DNA from 3 places in the Shinella sp. GW835-FHT14H05 genome. Region 2 is predicted to be linked to each of the others. Evidence: predicted binding sites of a transcription regulator. Region 2 holds the regulator's gene; each other region holds the start of a gene.
The links. The regulator LexA, encoded in region 2, represses DNA repair genes until DNA is damaged. The targets are predictions, from matches to a motif close to TGTTCNNNNTGTGTTCNG.
Positions count from the first base shown of each region.

Region 1: a site for LexA is predicted at 2,703-2,720, ahead of AC1Q6Z_RS32035 (ImuA family protein). Genes of this name have one in related genera too.
Region 3: a site for LexA is predicted at 4,243-4,260, ahead of dnaE (DNA polymerase III subunit alpha). Genes of this name have one in related genera too.

Region 1 covers NZ_JBXAFY010000021.1:23,590-29,020, reverse strand. Annotated here, with positions in the region: gene AC1Q6Z_RS32045 (error-prone DNA polymerase) at 1-465, opposite strand, end outside; gene AC1Q6Z_RS32040 (Y-family DNA polymerase) at 462-1,976, opposite strand; gene AC1Q6Z_RS32035 (ImuA family protein) at 1,894-2,652, opposite strand; gene AC1Q6Z_RS32030 (ATP-dependent helicase) at 2,870-4,939, shown strand; gene dinB (DNA polymerase IV) at 4,974-5,431, shown strand, end outside.
Region 2 covers NZ_JBXAFY010000001.1:1,455,630-1,461,060, reverse strand. Annotated here, with positions in the region: gene trpD (anthranilate phosphoribosyltransferase) at 1-827, shown strand, start outside; gene trpC (indole-3-glycerol phosphate synthase TrpC) at 836-1,651, shown strand; gene moaC (cyclic pyranopterin monophosphate synthase MoaC) at 1,651-2,145, shown strand; gene AC1Q6Z_RS07125 (molybdopterin molybdotransferase MoeA) at 2,145-3,368, shown strand; gene lexA (transcriptional repressor LexA) at 3,478-4,197, shown strand; gene AC1Q6Z_RS07115 (ComEC/Rec2 family competence protein) at 4,178-5,431, opposite strand, start outside.
Region 3 covers NZ_JBXAFY010000010.1:4,517-9,947, reverse strand. Annotated here, with positions in the region: gene AC1Q6Z_RS24700 (RidA family protein) at 86-484, shown strand; gene dnaE (DNA polymerase III subunit alpha) at 485-3,979, opposite strand; gene AC1Q6Z_RS24690 (hypothetical protein) at 4,342-4,920, shown strand; gene AC1Q6Z_RS24685 (ABC transporter ATP-binding protein) at 4,938-5,431, opposite strand, start outside.

The DNA.
Region 1 (5,431 bases), on a different contig from region 2:
CCGGCGCCGAAGGCACAGGCTGACATAGGCGCGATCACCGAACAGCTCGGCCATCTTTCGGAGCTGCACGCCGCAGGTATCGTCGGCCTCGTCGGGCACTAGCACGCCGATCATGCCGGCCGCATATTCCGAGACATCCGCGAAATCGATCACGCAATTGCCCTTCCCGCCACGCGATTTGCCGAAGGACAGCAGCCGGCACAGACGCGAGTAGGCTTGTCGGTCCATGGGGTAGACGAGGATCGACATGCCGTCCGTCAGATCCAGGCGACAGCCGACGACAAGCCGCACACCGGTCGCCTTGGCCGCTTCCCAGGCGCGCACGATGCCGGCCAGGCTGTTGCGATCGACGATACCGAGCGCATCGATGCCCACGGCCGCAGCTGCTGCAAACAGCTCACCCGCGCTGGAAGCGCCGCGCAGGAACGAGAAATGGCTCGTGACCTGGAGCTCGGCATATCTCATCCGAACACCCCATGCAGGAACCAAAAGTGCGATCCGGTTTCGGGGTCGATGCCATCGCCGGCGCGAAAGACCCAGTAGCGCTCGCCCTGCTCGTCCTCGACGACGAAGTAATCGCGCACGGCATGGAACTCGCGCGGACGAAGCCACCATTCGCCGAAGATGCGCTCCGGTCCGTCGGCGCGAACGACCTTCCGACGCTTGCCGTGCCAAGTGAACACTGCTGGCGGCTGGTCCGGCAAAAGGGCGATGACCTCGATGCGTTCGGGGTTTGCAAACAACCGCGGCGGTCGCGGCCACTTGTTGGCCCAGGTCTGCCCGGTGGCAGGTGCCGTCGGCGAAATCTTCCTGACGGAACGCTCCGGCACGTCGGAAGCGACGGGCGCAACCCGGAAAAGCCGGTGGCCTCGGTTGCCGAGGATGTCGACGAGCGGCGTAATGTCCGCAACGTCTTCTTCGATGAGGGAAGACGCCACCTGCCGCTCCTCAAGTGGCTCGGCAAAGACAGCGACCAGAACCATCTTTTCGATACCAAAGCCCGGTTCGATAGTTTGGATACGGTCGCAGAGCAGCTTCGAAAGACGCGCCGGATCGCGGACCGGCTTCGCCAGGCCGGCGCGAAGATACTGACGGGTGTTGTCCACGCGATGGATGATGAGGTCGCAGCGTCGCGCGCCAAGGCCGTTTTCCGCGAGTCGTGTTGAGAGCTGCCCAACCAGTCGGCGGACATATCTCGCGATCGTGTCGGGTGCCCCGATGGGCTCGGCGAAACTTTTCGACGCCTCTACAAGCTCCGGGATGCGGATCGGCTCAATCGGCTCGGCGACCCTGCCAAACATCTGGTCGAGCCGACGAGCAGGTTCCGGCCCGAACCGCAACGTCAGGGGCGCGCGCGGCATGGCGGAGAGCTTGCCGATCGTATCGATCCCGAGGACCCGCAAGCCCTGGATAATCTCCGATGACAGCCGCAAGGCCACGAGCGGCAGATCGATCACCGTCTTCATGACGTGACCGACCGGAACAACCGTCGTCTGCGCGGCAAGCAGCCGGGCGAGCGCGTGCGCTGCACCCCAAGTCTCGGCAACGGCCGCCCGCGCCGTCAAGCCATGGGCGTGCAGCCTGTTGACGAGACCGGAAACGAGAAGCTCCTCACCGCCCTGGAGATGGTCGGCCCCTTCGGTATCCATTACCAGGCCATCGCTGCCATCGACGGCGACGACAGGGCTGTATTGTCGGAGCGCCCATAGAGCCAGCTTTTCGAGCACGGCTGCGTCCTCGGCCGGAGCCGCGTCGACCATCAGGAGATCGGCGACCATCGCCTGCGCCTTGCTGGCCGGCATGCCCACCCGCAAACCAAGTTTGAGAGCGATCGGATCTGCGGCGGATATCCAGCGCTTTGAGCCGCTGCGCGCTATCACGACGAGCGGCTTGTCAGCCGGCAAGGGCTCCGAAGCGTGCCGTCTGATCCGATCGATCGGCAGAAGTGGGAAGTAGACAGATACGACCCTTGGCATCGGGAGCTCCAATTTCAAACTCGGCGCACTCACCCGCCTTTACACGCATCAATTCCGCCAGCCACCGAGACCTCCCAACGCCCGCTGCTGGCAATCTTTCCGACGGCAGGGTGCTGATGCGCCACCGCGTCGTCGAAGCCGTCGGCTGCCCATAGTCCGAGGCCTCGTTCTGCCTTCGCCATCGTCTCAGCACGATGCCCATGCATCCGCTCTTCTCTGCCGCCAGTTGCAGCCGCCGCGAGGCATTCATCGGCAGGCGGACCAGTTCGGCGACCACCGCCGATAAACCGCCAAAGGACAGCCCCTCCTCGACCGCGGATAGGACGCCTTCATCCCGATCGCTTTCGCAGAACACCACGCGATCCGGATGCAGCCCAGCTTGCGAGACGGCGGGAAAAAACAAGTCGCGGCGCGTCATGCACCACAGCACCCTGCCCTTGGTTCGCGCAGCAATGCCCGCCACGAAGAGTGCAGCCGCAGCGCCATCGACCGTGCCGCCTCCGCCGCCGGCAATTTCATGAAGCGCCCCAAAGGCAAGCCCGCCACCAGGAAGGGCCTGGTCCATCTCTGGAACAGCGAATGGCAGGACGGATCTTGCACGCGCCTGCCCGCCTTCGAGCTGGCCGATACGCTCTCGAAGCTCGGCAAGCACTGGGTTGAGGGCACGGTTTGACACGACGGAATTGACGCTCCTTCAGGGGTTTCCAGCCGTTATTTAAGCTGATATGTTCCTTTTTTGTTCCTAATGCCGTTGCGAGTCAATCCACTCGAAACGGCGCTGTCAGTCATGAAGGCTGCCTTTGACAAGTCGATTTTGTGGATTCCACAAGGCCGATCAAAGGGATGGGGAAACGGAACGGGACAGGAATTTTTTCTTAGGAAAATTTGGGCAGATGACGGCAGCCTATCTCGAAAAACTGAACGACCGGCAGCGCGAGGCCGTCGAGCATGGCATTGGCCAGCCGGACGGCGCGATCGGCGGCCCGCTGCTCATCATCGCAGGTGCGGGCTCGGGCAAGACGAATACCCTTGCCCATCGCGTGGGCCATCTCATCGTCAATGGCGCCGATCCACGCCGCATCCTGCTGATGACCTTCTCGCGCCGGGCCGCTTCCGAGATGGGGCGCCGCGTCCAGCGCATCTGCCGGCAGGTGTTCGGGGACAATGCTGCGGTCATGACGGACGCCATGGCCTGGGCCGGCACCTTCCATGGCATCGGCGCACGGCTGCTGCGCATGTATGCCGAGCAGATCGGCCTCAACGTCGATTTCACGATCCATGATCGCGAGGACAGCGCCGATCTGATGAATCTCGTTCGCCATGAGCTTGGTTTCTCGAAGACGGAAAGCCGCTTTCCGACCAAGGGAACGTGCCTTGCGATCTACTCGCGCGTCGTCAACTCCGAGAGTTCGATCAACGAGGTCCTGAAGGCATCCTACACCTACGTGCTCGGCTGGGAGGAGCAGTTGAAACAGCTCTTCGCCGCGTATGTCGAGGCCAAGCAAGCGCAGAACGTGCTCGATTACGATGACCTGTTGCTTTACTGGGCGCAGGTCATGTCCGACCCGGACCTGGCCGACGATATCGGCAACCGTTTCGACCATGTTCTTGTCGACGAATATCAGGACACCAACCGCCTGCAGGCTTCCATTCTTCTGGGGCTGAAGCCCGGCGGGCGTGGTCTGACTGTGGTCGGCGACGACGCCCAGTCAATCTATTCCTTCCGCGCCGCGACCGTGCGCAACATCCTCGACTTTCCGAACCAGTTCTCGCCGAAGCCGGCCGATGTCATCACGCTCGATCGCAACTATCGCTCGACGCAGCCGATCCTGGCTGCTGCCAACGGCGTGATTGACCTTGCTCGCGATCGTTTCACCAAGAATCTCTGGACGGACCGAGAATCTGAGCAACGCCCTATGCTCGTGACCGTAAAAGACGAGACAGACCAGGCGAACTACATCGTTGAGCAGGTGCTGGCGAACCGCGAGGTCGGCATGACGCTGAAGCAGCAGGCGGTGCTCTTCCGGACGTCAAGCCACAGCGGTGCGCTGGAGGTCGAGCTGACCCGTCGCAACATCCCCTTTGTGAAGTTCGGCGGCCTCAAATTCCTCGACAGCGCCCATGTGAAAGACTTGCTCGCCACCCTGCGCTTCGCGCAGAACCCGCGCGACCGCGTCGCCGGCTTCCGCCTTCTCCAGATGCTGCCGGGCATCGGGCCACAGACGGCCGGCAAGATCCTCGACACGATCGCCGCCGATCCGGAGCCGCTTCAATCGCTCGCCGAAATCCCACCGCCGCCCAAAACAGGCTACGACTGGCCCGCCTTCGTTGAGCTGCTGTCGAGCCTTCGCAAGGCCGAGGGTGAATGGCCGGGAGAGATTGGCTTGGCGCGCACTTGGTATGAGCCGCATCTCGATCGCATTCACGAGGATGCCGATACCCGCAAAGCCGACCTCATCCAGCTTGAGCAGATCGCCGGCGGCTATCCGAGCCGCGAGCGGTTCCTGACCGAGCTGACGCTCGATCCGCCCGATGCGACCAGCGACCAAGCCGGCGTGCCGCTGCTCGACGAGGATTATCTGATCCTTTCGACGATCCACTCGGCCAAGGGGCAGGAATGGCGGGCCGTCTTCATGCTCAATGTCGTCGATGGCTGTATCCCATCGGACCTTGGCGCTGGAACGACGGCGGAACTCGAAGAGGAGCGGCGCCTGCTATACGTCGGCATGACACGGGCGCGCGACAACCTCTCGCTCATCACCCCGCAACGGTTCTTCACGCACGGGCAGAACACGCAGGGCGACCGGCATGTCTATGCGTCGCGAACCCGGTTCATTCCGGTGACGATGCTGCAGTTCTTCGAAACGACGAGCTGGCCGAAGGTGTCGGCCGCGGCCAGCGAGCGCAGCGCCCGCCAAATTAGGATCGACGTCGGTGCCCGCATGCGGTCGATGTGGACGTGAGGGAACGCGGTCTGAAGCTCATGTGGCCAGAAACATGATCGAGGACATTCAAACGGTGGTCAGGAAGATCATCCATGTCGACATGGATGCCTTCTATGCGTCCGTCGAACAGCGCGACAATCCGGACCTTCGAGGCAGGCCCGTTGCCGTCGGGAGCCCTGCTGCACGCGGCGTGGTGGCGGCCGCAAGCTATGAGGCCCGCGTCTTCGGCGTTCGCTCCGCGATGCCGTCCGTAACGGCCGCGCGCCAATGCCCGGGTCTTGTCTTCGTGAAGCCGCGCTTCCACGTCTATCGTTCCGTATCCGAGCAGATCCGTGAAATCTTCGCCGAATACACGCCCCTGATAGAACCGCTGTCACTCGACGAGGCTTATCTCGATGTCACCGAGAACCTGAAGGGCATGGCGATCGCCACCGAGATCGCGACGGAAATTCGCGCCAGGATCAGGCAGGCCACCGGTCTCAATGCTTCGGCAGGCATCTCGTACAACAA
Region 2 (5,431 bases):
GCATGCTGCCGGTCACGGTGCCGGCGGATGCCATCGACATCGTCGGCACGGGCGGCGACGGCACGGGCACCTACAATATCTCGACGCTCGCCGCGATCATCACCGCCGGCGCCGGCGTGCCCGTCGCAAAACACGGCAACCGGGCGCTGAGCTCCAAGGCGGGCACGGCGGATGCGCTGTCTTGCCTCGGCGTGAAGCTCGACATCGGCCCCGCCGAAATCGCCCGCTGTGTGCACGATGCCGGCCTCGGCTTCATGTTCGCGCAGCTGCACCATCCGGCGATGAAACATGTCGGCCCGTCGCGCGTCGAACTCGGCACGCGCACGATCTTCAACCTGCTCGGGCCGCTTTCCAACCCCGGCGGCGTCAAGCGCCAGCTCCTCGGCGTCTTCGCGCCGCAATGGCTGGTGCCGCTCGCCGAAGTGCTGCGCGATCTCGGCTCCGAGAGCATCTGGGTCGTGCACGGTTCCGGCCTCGATGAAATCACCACGACGGGCACCACACAGGTCGCAGCCCTCGAAGACGGCAAGATCCGCACCTTCGAGCTGACGCCCGCCGATTTCGACCTGCCCCAGGTTACGCTCGACGACATCCGCGGCGGTGACGGCGCACACAACGCCGCCGCCCTCCTTTCGGTGCTCGGCGGCGCGCACATGCCCTATCGCGACGTGTCGCTCGCCAATGCCGCGGCCGCCCTTCTCATTGCCGGCAAGGCGGAAACGCTGAAGGACGGCATGGCGAAGGCAACCGAAGCCCTGGAAAGCGGTCGCGCCCGCACGGTGCTCGAACGCCTCGTTTCGGTTTCCAACGAAGGCCATGCGGAGTAGGATTGGCCATGACCGATATCCTGAAAACGATCGAAGCCTACAAACTGCAAGAAATCGCCGCCGCCAAGGCGCGCGTGGCCCCCGCCGAGCTTCGCGCCCAGATCCGCGACCAGGAGCCGCCGCGCGGCTTCTTCGCGAGCCTCAAGGCCAGAAAAGCCGCCGGCAGTTTCGGCCTGATCGCCGAAATCAAGAAGGCCAGCCCCTCCAAGGGCCTCATCCGCCCGGATTTCGATCCGCCGGCGCTCGCCAAGGCCTATGAGGCCGGCGGCGCCGCTTGCCTCTCGGTGCTGACGGACACGCCGAGCTTCCAGGGCGCGCCCGAATTCCTCACCGCCGCCCGCCAGGCCTGCGCGCTGCCGGCGCTGCGCAAAGACTTCATGTTCGACAGCTACCAGGTGCTGGAAGCCCGCGCCTGGGGCGCCGACTGCATCCTCATCATCATGGCGTCCCTCAGCGACGACGATGCGAAGATGCTGGAGGACGCCGCCTTTTCGCTCGGTATGGACGTGCTGATCGAAGTGCACGACGAACCGGAGATGGAACGGGCGCTCAGGCTGAAATCCAAGCTCGTCGGCATCAACAACCGCAACCTGCGGACCTTCGAGGTCGATCTCGCGGTGTCGGAAAAGCTCGCCGGCATGGTGCCCGACGACCGCCTGCTCGTCGGCGAAAGCGGCATCTTCACCCATGCGGATTGTGAACGCCTCGGCAAGGTCGGCATCTCCACCTTCCTCGTCGGCGAAAGCCTGATGCGCAAGGAGGACGTGGCCGCCGCGACCCGCGAACTGCTGACCGGCTCCGCCGGCATGCTGGCGGCCGAATGATGGCCGAAAAGGCCGCCACGCTGACCCATATCGATGCCTCCGGTGAAGCCAACATGGTGGATGTCGGCGACAAGGCCGAAACGGTGCGCATCGCGGTTGCCGAAGGCTTCATCCGGATGGCGCCCGCGACCCTCGATCTCATCCTCAAGGGCGATGCCAAGAAGGGCGACGTGATCGGCACGGCCCGCCTTGCCGGCATCATGGCCGCCAAGCAGACGTCGAGCCTTATCCCGCTCTGCCACCCGCTGATGCTCACCAAGGTCGCCGTCGAAATCCGCGAGGACCGTACCCTGCCCGGCCTGCGCGTCGAGGCCATGGCGAAGCTCACCGGCCGCACCGGCGTCGAAATGGAGGCGCTCACCGCCGTCAGCGTCGCCTGCCTCACCATCTACGACATGGCGAAAGCCGCCGACCGCGAGATGGAGATCGGCGGCATCCGGCTCGTCGAAAAATCCGGCGGCCGCTCCGGCGACTACAAGCGGGCAAACGCCTGATGTCGCTCCTCCCCGTCGCCGACGCCCTCGACCGCCTGCTTTCCCGGCCCAAGCCGACACAGCGGACAGAGACGGTTTCGCTGCATGACGCGCAAGGCCGCGTCCTCGCCGAAGACATCGCCGCGCGCCTGACCCAGCCGCCTTTCGACAATTCCGCCATGGACGGCTACGCCGTCCGCCACGCGGATATCGCTACACTCGGCGCCATCCTCAAGGTCGTCGGCCTCTCCTCCGCCGGTCACGCCTTCGAAGGCTCTGCCGGCCCGGGCGAGGCCGTGCGCATTTTCACCGGCGCGCCCTTGCCCTCCTTCGCCGATACCGTGCTTTTGCAGGAAGACGCGGAAAAGCTGGAAGACGGCCGCATCCGCACGACCTTCCTCACTCCAAAAGGCCGCCATGTGCGCCCACGCGGACAGGATTTTTCCGAAGGCGAGACCGTGCTGAAGGCCGGCGCCGTGCTCGATGCCGGCCGCCTGACCGTCGCCGCTGCGATGAACCATCCGGCGCTAACAGTCTACGCCCGCCCCCGCGTCGCGGTGCTTGCGACAGGCGACGAGCTCGTCCCGCCCGGAACGCCGCCCGGCGCCAGCCAGATCATCGCGTCCAACACCTATGGCGTTTCGGCGCTCGCGCGGGCGGCCGGCGCGGAGGTGATCGACCTCGGGATCGTCGGCGACGACAAGCAGGCGATTCTGGAAGCCGTGCGAAACGCCCTGGCGCTCGATATCGACGTGCTCGTGACGCTCGGCGGCGCCTCCGTCGGCGATTTCGACCTCGTGCAGCCGGTGCTCGGCGAGGCCGGCATGGAGCTCGATTTCTGGCGAATCGCCATGCGGCCGGGAAAGCCGCTGATGGTCGGCCGGCTGGGGGATATCCAGGTGCTGGGCCTGCCCGGCAACCCGGTCTCAAGCCTCGTCTGCTCGCTGCTCTTCCTGGAGCCGCTGGTGCGCCGCCTCGCCCGCCTGCCCGCAAAAAACCGCCGGCACCCGGCCATCGCCGCCGTGCCGCTCAAGGAAAACGACCAGCGGCAGGATTATGTCCGCGCCCGCATCGTCCGGGGACCGGCCGGCGACCTGCGCGTCACCCCCTTCGGCAAGCAGGATTCCTCGATGATGAAGGTCTTCGCCGAATCGGAAGGCTTGCTGATCCGACCGCCAAACGCCCCGGCCGTTCCCCAAGGCGATCTCTGCGAAGTACTTCTCCTGCGCGAACCCTCCGTCTGAACAATATTATTATTTCCAAGGCCTTGCGGAACACATATGGAACAGATAGTGTCTGTTCTGGATTTGTTTCACGATTCTGGATTGTTTCAAGATTCTCGGTGGAGGGGCCATGCTCACGCGGAAACAACAGGAACTTCTCCTGTTCATTCATGAACGGATGAAGGAGTCCGGTATTCCTCCCTCGTTTGACGAGATGAAGGATGCGCTCGATCTCGCATCCAAGTCCGGCATCCATCGCCTCATCACGGCACTGGAGGAGCGCGGCTTCATCCGCCGCCTGCCCAACCGGGCGCGGGCACTGGAAGTGATCAAGCTTCCCGAAGCCTATTCGCCAAGCCTCCAGCCGCGCCGCGGCTTTTCGCCGGCCGTCATCGAAGGCAGCCGCGGCAAGCAGCCCGTGCCGGCCGCCCCCGTACAGCGCACGCCGCAAGCGGACATGTCGTTGTCGGTCTCCGTGCCGGTCATGGGACGCATCGCCGCCGGTGTTCCGATCTCCGCCATCCAGAACAACACCCACGAGATCATGGTGCCGGCCGAGATGGTCGGCAACGGCGATCATTATGCGCTGGAGGTCAAGGGCGACTCGATGATCGAGGCCGGCATCCTCGACGGCGACACCGTGATCATCCGCAACGCCACCACCGCCAATCCGGGCGAGATCATCGTGGCGCTCGTCGACGACGAGGAAGCGACGCTTAAGCGTTTCCGCCGCAAGGGCGCCTCCATTGCGCTCGAAGCCGCAAACCCGGCCTACGAGACCCGCATTTTCGGGCCGGACCGCGTCAAGATCCAGGGCAAGCTCGTCGGCCTCATTCGCCGCTATCATTGAGCGCCGTCTCGGCCTCGAAGGTGCCGCTACGCCAATCATAGGTGCGGTGGCGAGACCAGGGCCGGTCGAGGGTTTCGATGGCGGGGGTGATCTCGGCGTCGGAAAGTGTTGAAGCGGCCTTTTCGGCGTCGGGCTGGATTTCCAGTGCGCCCGTGCGCCGCAAATGGCGGGCCGTCATCAGCCGGGCTCCGGAGCGGCATTCCTCCAGCCGCAGGGCTTGGGACACGACGACGAGGTCGGCAGCATCGCAGGCGGTTCCGAGGAAGGCGAGGTCTTCCAGCGTGACGATCCGCCAACCGCTCGGCGAAACAGCGGCGCAGAATGCCTTTGTTTCGCAGATGAAGCCCCTGCCCTTTCCTGCGGCCTCCAGGGCGGATGCCATGGCGGCCTTCGCCCTCTGCCGATCCGCCTTGTGGCGCGGCTTCCTCTGCTTTTCAGTCCCTTCAGCGGTTTCACCGACCTCCTCTACCGTCAGCCCTTCGCTCTTGCGCATCTCCGGCTTGATGAGATCGCCGAGCCGCAGCGCGCGGCGCCATTGCGCATAGATGAAATCCGGCGGCCTTGCGCGGTTCGTTGCAACGGTGTCGCCGCGCCGGATCGCCACGAGACGGCCGTCTTCCGAGACCAGCACTTCCGGCGCGCGGCGTTCGTCCGGCCAGCAGGCGATGACGATCCCGAGCATGACGAGCAGCGTGCCGGCATGGCGCAGCCGGGTGCGCAGGATGCAGGCCAGGCCGCCGCCGAGGCCGATTAGCAGGAAAGCGGACTGCGGAATTTGACCGGTGACGATTTCGCCTTTCCAGCTTGCGACCCACATCGAAAGCGCGATCATCCATTCGATGCCCTTGCCCATGATCGCGAAGGGGATGGCATCGAGGCCGAACGGCATCAGCAGCACTGCGATGAGGCCAAAGGGCATGACGATCGTGCTGATCACCGGCATCGCCAGAAGATTGCCGGCGAGGCCATAGGCGGGGATGCGGTGAAAATGGCCGATGGAATAGATCAGCGTGGAAAAACCGCCGATCAACGAGGAGAGCATGAGCCCGCCGAAGAAACGGCCGAGCGAGCCGCCGAACAGTTGCAACGGCCCTCCCCGGCTTTCCCGCCGCATCGGCCGCTCGCGCCAGGCCGCGTAGCCCGCGACAAGCCCGAGCGTCGCCGCATAGGACATCTGGAAACCTGGATTGGTGACGGCAGATGGCGTCACCAGCAGGATGAGGATCGCCGAAAG
Region 3 (5,431 bases), on a different contig from region 2:
ATATACGCAACGTATACGAAATTACAGCGGCTGTGAAGCGATGCTGCTCCGTCAGCCGCCCCTACAAACAGAAAGAGAGACCGAAATGACCCAACGCGAAGCAATTTATCCGGCTGGCCGGCACGCCCTCTATGACGAACACGAATATTCGGCGGCCATCAAATCCGGCGATCTCCTGTTCGTTTCCGGACAGGTCGGCAGCCGTGCAGACGGCACGCCCGAACCCGATTTCGCACAGCAGGTGCGCCTCGCCTTCGAAAACCTCAAGGCCACGCTGGCGGCAGCGGGCGCCACGCTCGACGACATCGTCGACGTGACATCGTTCCACACGGATCCCGAAAAGCAGTTCGACACGATCCTGGCCATCAAGCACGAGGTCTTCAACACGAAGCCCTACCCGAACTGGACCGCCATCGGCGTCAACTGGCTCGCCGGTTTCGACTTCGAGATCAAGGTCATCGCCCGCATCCCGGCGGCGAAATAACTAGACCAGCTCCACATCCAGCACGCCCGGTGCGGAGCGCATGGCGGCAGCGATTTCGGGGGAGATGCGGAAACGCTCGTTGAGCTCGACCTCGATTTCGCGCTGGCCATTGTCCTTGATGACGATGAACGAGACCAGGCCGTCGCCCTTGGTGTTCAAGTGGGCGGCGATGGAGCGCAGCGGGCCGGAATCGCGCACATAGACGCGAAGCGCCTTCTGGGTCTGGAGCGATTCTTCCTCCAGCGAGCGCAGCGTCTGGATGCGCAGGCCGATGCCTTCCGGCCGCTCCTCCGCCTGCACGGTCATCACCAGCGATTTGCCGGCCTCCAGCAGGTCGCGGTACTGGTTCAGCATTTCCGAAAACAGCACCGCCTCGAACTGGCCGGACGAATCGGAGAAGGCGACGATGCCCATCTTGTTGCCGGTGCGGGTCTTGCGCTCCTGCTTGGAGGTCACCGTGCCGGCAAGGCGGCCGGCGGTGGCGCCGCGTTTCACGGCGATGGCGAAGTCGGCAAAGGTCTGCACCCGCATCTTGGACAAGATCGGCGCATAGGTGTCGAGCGGATGGGCCGACAGGAAGAAGCCGAGCACCTGGAACTCGCGGTGCAGCTTTTCGGAGGCAAGCCATGGCGTGTAGGACGGCAGCGTGATCACCTCCGGCCCGGTCGCAGCCCCCATGCCGAAGATGTCGCCTTGCCCGCTGTTCTTGTCTTCCTGCGCGCGCTGCGCATAGCCGAGCATGCGGTCGAGGCCGGCAACCATGGCGGCGCGGTCATGGCCGAAACAATCGAAGGCGCCGGCGACGATCAGGCTTTCGAAGACGCGGCGGTTGACGAATTTCGGGTCGATGCGCAGGCAGAAGTCTTCCAGGCTCTTGAACGGCGTATCGCCGCGCACCTGCACGATGTGCTGCACGGCCGCCTCGCCCACGCCCTTGATGGCGGCGAGCGCGTAGTAGATGCGGTTTTCGCCGGTCTCGAAATGGGCAAACGACGTCTGCACGGAAGGCGGGATGACCGCGATGGCGAGACGCCCGGCATCCTGGCGGAAATCGTTCAGCTTGTCCGTGTTGGACATATCGTAGGTCATCGACGCGGCCAGGAATTCGACCGGGTAATGCGCCTTCAGATAGGCCGTCTGGTAGGAAACGATGGCGTAGGCGGCGGCGTGCGACTTGTTGAAGCCGTAGTTGGCGAATTTGGCGAGCAGGTCGAAGATCAGGTCGGACTGCGGCTTCGACACGCCGTTCTTCACGGCGCCGTCGACAAAGCGGGCGCGCTGTTTGTCCATCTCCTCCTTGATCTTCTTGCCCATGGCGCGGCGCAGAAGATCGGCTTCGCCGAGCGAATAGCCGGACAGGACCTGGGCGATCTGCATCACCTGTTCCTGGTAGACGATAACGCCCTGCGTTTCCTTCAGCAGATGGTCGATCATCGGATGGATCGACTCGATCTCCTCCTCGCCGTGTTTGCGGGCGTTGTAGACCGGGATGTTCTCCATCGGACCCGGGCGATAGAGCGCCACGAGCGCGATGATGTCCTCGATGCAGTCGGGCCGCATGCCGATCAGCGCCTTGCGCATGCCGGCACTTTCCACCTGGAACACGCCGACCGTCTCGCCGCGCGACAGCATCTCGTAGGTCGGCTGGTCGTCCAACGGCAGGCTTTCGAGCTTCACCTCGACATCGAGCTTGCGGATGAAATCGACCGCCGTCTTCAGGACGGTCAGCGTCTTCAGGCCGAGGAAGTCGAACTTGACGAGGCCGGCCTGTTCCACCCATTTCATGTTGAACTGGGTGACCGGCATGTCGGAGCGCGGATCGCGGTACATCGGCACGAGCTGCGAGAGCGGCCGGTCACCGATCACGATGCCGGCGGCGTGCGTCGAGGCGTGGCGGTAGAGGCCCTCGATCTTCTGGGCGATGTCGAGCAAGCGCGCGACGACCGGCTCCTTCTCCGCCTCCTCCTGCAGCTTCGGCTCCTCCTCGATCGCCTTGGAGAGCGGCGTCGGGTTGGCCGGGTTGTTCGGCACGAGCTTGCAGATCTTGTCGACCTGGCCGTAGGGCATTTCCAGCACGCGGCCGACGTCGCGCAACGCAGCGCGCGCCTGCAACGAACCGAAGGTGATGATCTGCGCCACCTGCTCGCGGCCGTATTTCTGCTGCACGTAGCGGATCACCTCTTCGCGGCGGTCCTGGCAGAAGTCGATGTCGAAGTCGGGCATCGAGACGCGTTCCGGGTTGAGGAAGCGTTCGAAGAGCAGCGAGAAGCGCAGCGGATCGACGTCGGTGATCGTCAGCGCATAGGCGACGAGCGAACCAGCACCCGAGCCACGGCCGGGTCCGACGGGAATGTTCTGCTGCTTGGCCCATTTGATGAAGTCGGCAACGATGAGGAAGTAGCCGGGGAACTTCATGCGCTCGATGACGCTGAGCTCGAAATCCAGCCGCTCGCGATAATCCTGCTCGGTATAGCCGGGCGTCAGGCCGAGCAGTTCCATGCGGCTTTCGAGGCCCTCCACGGACTGGCGGCGCAGTTCAGCAGATTCGGCGCGGTCCGCCTCCTCCGGATCGTCCGTCGCGCCCGTGAAGCGCGGCAGGATGGGGCTGCACGTCTTCAATACGAAGGAGCAGCGCCGGGCGATCTCGACCGTGTTCTCCAGGGCCTCCGGCAGGTCGGCAAAGAGCTTTGCCATCTCCTTGCGGCTCTTCAGATAGTGGTCGGGCGACAGGCGGAAACGGTTGTCGTCCGAGACCATGGCATTGTGCGCCACCGCCATCAGCGCGTCATGCGCGTCATAGTCATCGGGCGCCGGGAAGAACGGCTCGTTGGTGGCGACCAGCGGCACGTCTTCCGCATAGGCAAGCTCGACCATGCGGCGCTCGTGCTGCTTGTCGTAGCGGCCATGGCGTTGCAGCTCGATATAGAGCCGGTCGCCGAAGACGCGTTTCAGCGCATGAAGGCGCGCGCGCGCCACCGCCGGCTGGCCGGCGAGGATGGCCATGTCGACCGGGCCGCCATGGGCGCCGGTGAGCGCGATCAGCCCGTCCATGCCCGCTTCCAGCCAGCTATAGGCGATGCGGATCGACTGATTGCCCTCGCCCCCGAGATAGGCGCGGCTGACGATCTCGACGAGACGCGCGTAACCGGCATCGGTCGCGGCAAGCAGCACGATCGACGGCAGCTTTACCAGTTGCGCCTGCCCGCCGCGCCGTTCACCGTCGCCCTCGTCTTCCATGTCGATCGACAGCTGGCAGCCGATCAGCGGCTGGATGCCGTCGCCGATCGCCTTCTGCGAAAATTCCAGCGCGGCGAACAGGTTGTTCGTGTCGGTGATTGCGATCGCCGGCTGCTGATCGGACGTCGCCTTGCCAATGATCTTCTTGATCGGCAAGGCGCCTTCGAGCAGCGAAAAGGCCGAATGCACGCGAAGATGCACGAATTGCGGCGTCTCCGCTGCCGCGCCGCCATCCATCTTCCGAGCTTCGTCCGCCATGCGCATCTTCCTTCCGGTCAAGGCAGGAAGCTTAAACGGATTCGCACCGGTCTCGTCCAGAAGGTTATTGCCGTTACACCCGATTTCCACGCGCGAGCACGCGTGGGCGAGAGGCGATCGGCTTCAAAGAATGAAATGCGGGCCGTCAGATTCCGAAGAGGATGACGGAGAACGTGGCGACGAACATGGCCATGGAGGTGAATGCAGCAAGATCACGAAGAAAATCGGTCATTGTGGCTCCCTTTCCTTTTATGTTTTCATTTTGTTCTATTCTTGTTCTCATGTCAACAGCTTTCCACAGGCCCTCTGGACCGCCGTTCGAAGGCGCAATATGGTCGCCTCGCTCACATGGAGGAAAAGAGATGAAGTCGTTGATTGCCGCCCTTCTGCTTTCGGCCAGCCCGGCTGCCCCTGCCGCCGCCGCGGATTTCCCGGCCGAGCGCATCATGGCCATGGCGAGCGGCGACTGGAACAAGGACGGCACGCCGGATCTCGCCCTGGTGGCAACGCCGGGCGACGACAGCGGAGACGACAACGGGCTCTACATCTACGTCGCCAAGCCGGAGGAAAACCGGCTGACGCTGGCGCTCGCCCTGCCCAGGACGGTCTGGGGCAACCTGACCATGTTTGGCCAGGAGCCGGAGCTCGCGGCGCTCGCCAACGGCTCCTTCACGCTCACGACGAAAAACGATTCGATCGGCCGCGACCGCTGGCGCCAGACGCTGACGATCGCCCACCGTAATTTCGATTTCATCGTCGCGGGCTACACCTATTCGTCCTACGACACGCTCGACACGGACGCCGTCAGCGATTGCGACCTTAACGTCTTGACCGGCAAGGGCAAGGCGCTTGGCCAGCCGATCACGGGCAAGGCGCAATTCGTGCTGCTGAAGGACTGGAACGACGAGATCGCCCGCTCGATCTGCGGGCTGGACAATTAATCAACGGCCGGGAGGCTTCAGGCGAGCTCGCGCACGAGGCCGTCCTCGATCGTCACGCGGCGATCCATCAGGCCGGCGAGCTCGTGATTGTGCGTGGCGATGAGCGCCGCAAGGCCGGACTGGCGGGCGAGCGCTTCCAGCGCCTCGAAGACGTAGCCGGCGGTTTCCGGGTCGAGGTTGCCGGTCGGCTCATCTGCCAGCAGCAGGAGTGGCGCATTGGCGACGGCACGCGCGATGGCGACGCGCTGCTGCTCGCCGCCGGAGAGTTCCGACGGGCGGTGCTCGGCGCGATGGCCGATGCGCATATAGTCGAGCAGCTGGGCGGCGCGTTCGCGCGCCTCCGCCTTGGTGAGGCCGCCGATGAGCTGCGGCATCATGATGTTTTCCAGCGCGCTGAATTCCGGCAGCAGATGGTGGAACTGGTAAACGAAGCCGATCTCGTTGCGGCGGATCGTGGTGCGCTCCTCGTCGGCAAGCTCGGCGCAGGAATGGCCGTTAACGAAGACCTCGC